2 regions of the Streptomyces sp. NPDC088730 genome follow, and region 1 is predicted to be linked to the other one. Evidence: riboswitches for the same ligand, from Rfam matches in the RefSeq annotation. Region 1 holds a riboswitch; the other holds the start of a gene.
What was found. Region 1 has a riboswitch for S-adenosylmethionine ahead of ACIP89_RS33345 (hypothetical protein). Riboswitches for the same ligand answer to the same signal wherever they lie in the genome.
Positions count from the first base shown of each region.

Region 1 (3,712 bases):
TGCCCGCGAAAGGCCGTACGGGCACGCTCCAGGACGTCGAGCACATCGTCGTACTGATGCAGGAGAACCGTTCCTTCGACCACTACTTCGGCACCATGAAGGGTGTGCGCGGCTTCGGTGACCCGCGTCCGGTCACGCTGCCGAGCGGAAAGCCGGTCTGGCACCAGAAGGACCTCCTCGGCAAGGAGGTGCTGCCGTTCCGGCCGCCCGCCGACGACCTCGGGCTGCAGTTCCTCCAGGACCTGAACCACGACTGGGCCGGCGGGCACCGGGCCTTGAACAAGGGTGCGTACGACCAGTGGGTCCCCGCCAAGACCGCCACGACGATGGCCCACCTCACGCGGGAGGACATCCCGTTCCACTACGCCCTCGCCGACGCGTTCACCGTCTGCGACGCGTACCACTGCTCGTTCCTCGGTTCGACCGACCCGAACCGCTACTACCTGTGGAGCGGGTACACCGGAAATGACGGCACCGGCGGCGGTCCCGTGCTCGGCAACGACGAGTCTGGGTACGGCTGGAAGACCTATCCCGAGCGGCTGGAGGAGGCCGGGGTGTCGTGGAAGGTCTACCAGGACATCGGTGACGGGCTCGACGCCGCCGGATCATGGGGGTGGATCGACGATGCCTACCGGGGCACGTACGGCGACAACTCGCTTCTCTACTTCAACAGTTACCGCGACGCCAAGCCAGGCGACCCGCTCTTCGAGAAGGCGCGCACCGGGACCGACGTCAAGAACGGCGACGGGCTCCTCGACGATCTCAAGGCCGACGTCCGGGCCGGGACGCTCCCCAAGATCTCCTGGGTGGTCTCTCCCGAGGCCTACAGCGAGCACCCCAACTGGCCCGCCAACTACGGTGCCTGGTACATCTCGCAGGTGCTGGACGCGCTGACGTCCGACCCCGAGGTCTGGGGCCGGACCGCCCTCTTCATCACCTACGACGAGAACGACGGCTTCTTCGACCACGTCGTGCCGCCGTTCGTGCCGTCCGGCGCGGCGCAGGGGCTGTCCACCGTGGACACCTCCGCCGACCACTTCCCCGGCGACATCCGGTACGCGGCCGGGCCGTACGGGCTCGGGCAGCGCGTGCCGATGACCGTCGTGTCCCCGTGGAGCACCGGCGGGTTCGCCTGTTCCGAGGTCTTCGACCACACCTCCGTCATCCGGTTCATGGAAGAGCGCTTCGGCGTGCACGAGCCCAACATCTCGCCCTGGCGGCGCGCTGTCTGCGGCGATCTCACCTCGGCCTTCGACTTCCGCACGACGCGGACCGCGCCCGCCTCGCTGCCCTCCACGGACGGATACGCCCCGCCGGACGGGGAGCGGCACCCCGACTACGTACCGGTGCCGCCGGTCTCCGGCAGTGTGCCGAAGCAGGAGTCCGGCACGCGGCCCACCCGGCCGCTGCGGTACGCGCCGCTCGTGGACGGGACGGCAGACCCGGGCACCGGGAAGTACCGGCTCACCTTCAGCGGCGGGGACGCAGCCGGAGCGCAGTTCCTGGTGACGTCCGCCAACCGCGGCGACGGGCCCTGGACCTACACCACCGAGGCGGGCAAGTCGCTCTCCGACAGCTGGAACACGGCCTACTCCAGCGGAGTGACCGACCTCACGGTGCACGGTCCGAACGGATTCCTGCGGACCTTCAGGGGTCCCGGCAAGGCGGCCGGACCGGAGGTGACGGCGCGTCATAACCCGGCGAACGGGGCTCTCGACCTGACGCTCACCCATGCCGGTACGGGGACCGTCCAGCTGACCGTGCGCAAGGCGGACGCCTACGGCGGCGGGGCGCAGACCTTCGCGGTGCGGGCCGGCGCGACCGTGCGGCACACCGTTGACCTGCGCGGGAGCAAGCGCTGGTACGACATCGAGGTGGTCTCGGACGCGGACGCCGCGTTCCTTCGCCGGTTCGCCGGACACGTCGAGACGGGTGAGGCGGGAACGAGCGACCCGGGCCTCGTCACCGGCTGACCGGCCGGCCCGGTGACGGCTGAGCGCCGGCCGGGCCGTCACCGGGAGAGGCGGGGGTGCGCGGGCCGGATCCGGCCCGCGCCCGTGCGTCCCTGACCGTCCGTCGGCCGAGCGGTCCCGCGCGTCGGGAGGCGGCTGCTCGGTGCGTTAGGGTTTTCGCCGGGTCATGAGTTCCAGTGCGCAGCCCCGGCTTGCTGGACGGCACCCCGCTCCGCTGCGGGTGCTCCGGGTGACGACCTGCCCCGTGCGCGAGGTACGGGGAACAGCGGACCGCGGTGCAGAGCGCTCGGGGTCCATCATCCCCGGAAGGCGGGACTCACCGTGCTGCGTCATCTCCCCGAACACGGCTCCGTGCGGAGCGAGGACTGCGCGCGGTACGCCGCGGGCCACCAAGTGCACTGGATCCACGCCAAGAAGTGCCGGCAGGAGCCCGGTCAGGCCGTCGAGATACTGCTGACCGCAGACGATGTCCGGGACGACGGCTGGATCGGTCTGCGGGCCGCGTTCGACTACGCGGACACCCTTCCGCCGGTGTGGACGCACGCCCCGGACGGGCTGCGGGAGGTTCTCGCCGGTCACCGAGGGCGCGTGTACTGGCTCTCCCGTTGGCATGCGCTGAAGCTCGTGACCGGTGCCGACCGGCTCGCCGGACTCGTCAACGTCGCCTTCGAGGCCGGGGAGCTGTGCGACGCCCCGGGGGCCGGGCGCTTCTAGCCGGGTACGGAGCCGCTCCTCGGCGTCGCTGCTTGGCGTCGGTACTTGGCGTCGGTGCTTGGAGTCGGTCGTCAATTGTCGTGAGATGTCCAGCGGTTGCTCCATTTCGGGTGCACATTTGATCGTCATCGACCGCTGTGGTGTCACATAAAATCCTTATAGTGGGCGTGCGTTGACCGCACGATCGTGACGCGTGACGCTTCCGCCACAGAAGTCAGGACGATGACGCGCCCTTCCTCCCCAGACCCCGAGTCCGCCTCACCCCCTCCGGAGTGCCCCGCGCACGCGGGGCCCGGTGCCGTACCCCTGAGCGGGCCCTCGTTCCAGACCGAGCCGCAGGCCGTCTACCGGGCCATGCGGCGGGACCACGGACCGGTCGTCCCCGTCGAACTGCCGGGCGGGTTCCCCGCCTGGCTGGTCATCGGCTACCGGGAACTCCATCAGGTCACCAGTGACGGTGAGCTGTTCCCGCGCGATGTCGGCCTGTGGAACCAGTGGGAGCACATACCGGAGGACTGGCCGCTGCTGCCCATGGTCGGGCGGCCGCTGCCGTCCGTCTACTTCAGCGCGGGGGACGAGCACCGGCGGCACGCCCGGATGGTCGGGCCCGCCCTCGAAGGGGCCGACCCGTTCGAGACCCGCCGCCACTGCGAGCAGTTGGCCGACCGGCTGATCGACGCCGTGTGCAGCCGGGGCACGGCCGACCTCGTCGCCGACTTCTGTGAGCCGCTTCCGGTCCTGGTCCTCGCCAGGCTGGTCGGGTTCCCCGACGACGAGGGCGGCTCCATCGCCCGGGTGCTGAAGGACCTGGCCGACGGCGGTCCGGGCGCGCAGGAGGCCCACCTGCGTTTCGCGGAGCACATGACGCGACTCGTCGCCGCGAAGCGTGCCGCCCCCGGCGACGACGTGACCTCCCGGATGCTCGCGTTCCCCGAGGCCTTCACCGACGAGGAGTACATGCTCGACCTGATGGCCGTCACGGCCGCCGGGCACCTCACCACCGCCGACTGGATCAGCAACTCGCT
Region 1 is NZ_JBIVLK010000017.1:121,035-124,746, forward strand. Features, by position in the region: gene ACIP89_RS33340 (phosphocholine-specific phospholipase C) at 1-1,973, shown strand, start outside; SAM riboswitch class IV at 2,136-2,245, shown strand; gene ACIP89_RS33345 (hypothetical protein) at 2,295-2,687, shown strand; gene ACIP89_RS33350 (cytochrome P450) at 2,910-3,712, shown strand, end outside.

Region 2 (3,712 bases), on a different contig from region 1:
CTGATCGCCACAGCGGGAGCCCCGCCCATCCATACGATGGACGGGGCTCTTCGCTGTCTCCGGCGCTCGATAGGGTGGACGCATCCCTTTACCGGCTGTGGACCCCAGGAGCGGACCATGAACGTTGTGACCCCGGTCGGCGGCGACAGCGTGGCGGCTCGTACCTGGCCCGGCGTGCTGACCCCGCTGATGCGCGGCGAGGACCTGAGCGCGGACGACACCGCGTGGGCGATGGACCGCATCATGAGCGGCGAGGCGACCGACGTGCAGATCGCCGGCTTCGCGGTGGCCCTGCGCGCCAAGGGCGAGACGGTCGGGGAGGTCACCGGTCTGGTCCGTGCGATGTACGAGCACGCCACCACGATCCACGTGCCCGGCCGCACGGTCGACATCGTCGGCACCGGCGGCGACATGGCCAAGACGGTCAACATCTCCACCATGTCCGCGATCGTCCTGGCCGGGGCGGGCGCCAAGGTCGTCAAGCACGGCAACCGCGCCTCCTCCTCGGCCAGCGGCTCCTCCGACGTACTGGGCGTGCTCGGCGTCAACCTGGATCTGCCCCCGCAGCGCGTCGTCGAGGTGGCGGAGGAGGCGGGCATCACCTTCTGCTTCGCGGTGAAGTTCCACCCCGCCCTGCGGTACGCGGCGAAGGCGCGGGCGGAGCTCGGCGCGCCGACCACCTTCAACATCCTGGGCCCGCTCACCAACCCGGCCCAGGTGCGCTCCCAGGCCATCGGCGTGGCCGACCCGCGGATGGCGCCCATCGTCGCGGGCGTCCTCGCGGAGCGGGGCAACTCCGCGCTGGTCTTCCGCGGCGACGACGGACTGGACGAGCTGACCACCACCGCGACCTCCCGGGTCTGGGTGGCCCGCGACGGCGTCGTGCGCGAGCAGGCCTTCGACCCGCGCGACGTCGGCCTGGACCTGGTGCCGGTCGAGGCGCTGCGCGGCGCCGACGCCTCGTACAACGCCGACGTGGCCCGCCGGCTGCTGGCCGGTGAGACGGGGCCCGTACGGGACGCCGTCCTGCTCAACGCTGCGGCGGCGCTGGTCGCGCTGGACCCGGGGGAGGGCACGCTCGAAGAGCAGCTCACCGCCGGTATGGCGAAGGCCGCCGAGTCCATCGACTCCGGGTCCGCGGGGCGCGTGCTGGAGAGATGGGTCAAGACCAGCAACGCCTGAACCACCGAGCAGCGAAGCGGGGCGCAGTCCAGATCATGGACTGCGCCTTGCGCGTCCGGGCACGTATGGCAAGATGCTGGGCAGGTCATGAGTGACAGCGACTACGGCCCCGGCCCGCTGTCCGGCAACCCTCCGTCCGTGGCGGGGTGCCCCGGGTGAAGACCAGGCCGTAGGCAGCGAGGTCTGCGGCAAGCGCGGACCCCTCGACATCGTGAGATGTCCACCCGTGGGGTCCTGGTCCTCAGGGAGCCTCTGTGAGCAAGCGAATGCGATAGGGCTTTTCGGCCCTCCTCCGCACACCCTTTTTCTCTTCTTCCGTGCTGCCGCGTATCCGCAGGCACGCGGAGTTCGCCTGCCTGTTACGGGAGTTCGTCATGTCTGTCTTCACCGCTGCCGCCGATCAGTCCATTTGTACCCCGCTGCCCGTCCTGGGCAAGGATGTGACGGTTCCGCTGGTGACCGGCGGTGAGGTCACGTACGCCGCGCTCGACTACGCCGCCAGCGCCCCGGCCCTGCAGCGGGTGTGGGACGACGTCGCCGCGTACGCGCCGTACTACGGCAGCGTCCACCGGGGTGCCGGCTACCTCTCGCAGCTCTCCACGGACCTCTTCGAGTCCAGCCGGGTGACCGTCGCGGAGTTCCTCGGCTGCCGCGAGGGCGACCAGGTGATCTTCACCCGTTCGACGACCGACTCGCTCAACCTGCTGGCCGCCGCGGTGCCCGCCGACTGCGAGGTGTTCGTCTTCGAGACCGAGCACCACGCGTCCCTGCTGCCCTGGCGCGATGCCCGGGTGACCTACCTGAACGCCCCGCGCACCCCTGACCAGGCCGTCGCCACCCTGGAGCGCGCCCTCGCCGACCGCGACCCCCAGCTCCGTTCGAGCAGCGGAGGCCCCGTTGGCCCCGCGCTGGTCTGCGTCACCGGGGCCTCCAACGTCACCGGCGAGCTGTGGCCGGTCAAGGAGCTCGCCGCCGCCGCGCACGCCCACGGCGCCCGTATCGTGCTGGACGCCGCCCAGCTCGCCCCGCACCACCCCGTGAACATCGCCGAGCTGGACGTCGACTGGGTCGCCTTCTCCGGCCACAAGCTCTACGCGCCCTTCGGCTCCGGTGTGCTGGCCGGCCGCTCCGACTGGCTGTGCGACGCCGAGCCCTACCTGGCCGGCGGCGGCGCCTCCCGCAAGGTCGCCCGGCGCACCGACGGCGGGGTGGACGTCGAGTGGCACACCACCGCCGCCCGCCACGAAGCCGGTTCGCCCAACGTCATCGGCGTCTACTCCATCGCCTCCGCCTGCAAGGCGCTCACCGAGGCCGGGTTCGACAGCCTGGTCGCCCGCGAGCAGCAGCTCGTCTCGGAGGTCCGGGCCGGACTGGCCGAGGTGCCCGAGGTCAAGGTGCTCTCGCTCTTCGGTGACGACGCCCCCCGCGTCGGCGTCATCTCGTTCGTGGTGGAGGGCTGGAACAGCTCGCACTTCGCCGCGGCCCTCTCCGCCGAGTACGGCATCGGGGTGCGCGACGGCCTGTTCTGCGCCCACCCGCTGGTGCGCACCCTGCTCGGCAGCGACCCGCAGGACGTCGGCGAGTGCGGCGCGCCGGAGGCCGAGCCGGGCGAGAAGTCGCTCAACGCGATCCGGGTCAGCTTCGGTGCCGGTACGCCGGACGAGCACATCGAGCGCTTCGTGCGGGCGGTCAAGGAGCTGGTGAGCGAGGGCGCCCAGTGGAAGTACCGCACCGAGGACGGCCGCTGCGTCCCGGACCGGGGCACCGCCCAGCACTGAGCCGCAACGCGTTCGGCCGGGTACGGAAAGCATTCCGTACCCGGCCGAACGCGTTTACGTGGTCAGCCGTCCAGGCCGATGGCGAAGGCCGCCTCCAGGTCGTGCTGCGAGTACGTACGGAACGCCACGTGGGTGTCGGTCGCCTCGACGCCGGGGATCTTGCTGATCCGGCCGGGGATGACATCGGCGAGATCGTCGTGCTTGGCCACCCGGACCATGGCGATCAGGTCGTACGTACCGGTGACCGAGAAGACCTCGCTGACACTGTCCAGCGCCGCGACGGCCTCGGCGATCTCGGGAATCCGGTCCACGCTGGTTTTGATGAGCACGATCGCGGTGATCACGGCTGGCTTTCTCCCTCGGTGGCCGTGGCTGGAGATCTCACTCTAGCGTTACCCCGGTAGCGCCCCCAGGCGTAGAGGAACCCGACGGCGAAGCCGACCACATGGGCGAGATAGGCCACGCCGGGACCGCTGCCCGCCCCCTCCGCGGCCAGCCACTGGAGCACGAACCAGAAGATCAGCACGATCCAGGCGGGGAAGCGCAGCGGGAGGAAGAGGAGGAACGGGAACACGCTGGTGACCCTGGCCCGGGGGAAGAGGTAGAGGAAGGCGCCCAGTACCGCCGAGATCGCCCCCGAAGCGCCGACGAGCGTCTGGTCCGAGGTGGCGTGCGCGGCCGCGTAGGCGAGCAGCGCGAGGTAGCCGCAGCCGAGGTAGAAGAACGCGAACTCGGTGTGGCCCATGCGCTCC
Region 2 is NZ_JBIVLK010000001.1:1,078,596-1,082,307, forward strand. Features, by position in the region: gene trpD (anthranilate phosphoribosyltransferase) at 118-1,182, shown strand; SAM riboswitch class IV at 1,266-1,383, shown strand; gene ACIP89_RS04830 (aminotransferase class V-fold PLP-dependent enzyme) at 1,557-2,960, shown strand; gene ACIP89_RS04835 (Lrp/AsnC family transcriptional regulator) at 3,023-3,304, opposite strand; gene ACIP89_RS04840 (rhomboid family intramembrane serine protease) at 3,301-3,712, opposite strand, start outside.
Region 2: linked by a shared signal. The riboswitch ahead of ACIP89_RS04830 (aminotransferase class V-fold PLP-dependent enzyme) and the one ahead of ACIP89_RS33345 (hypothetical protein) in region 1 are both predicted to bind S-adenosylmethionine.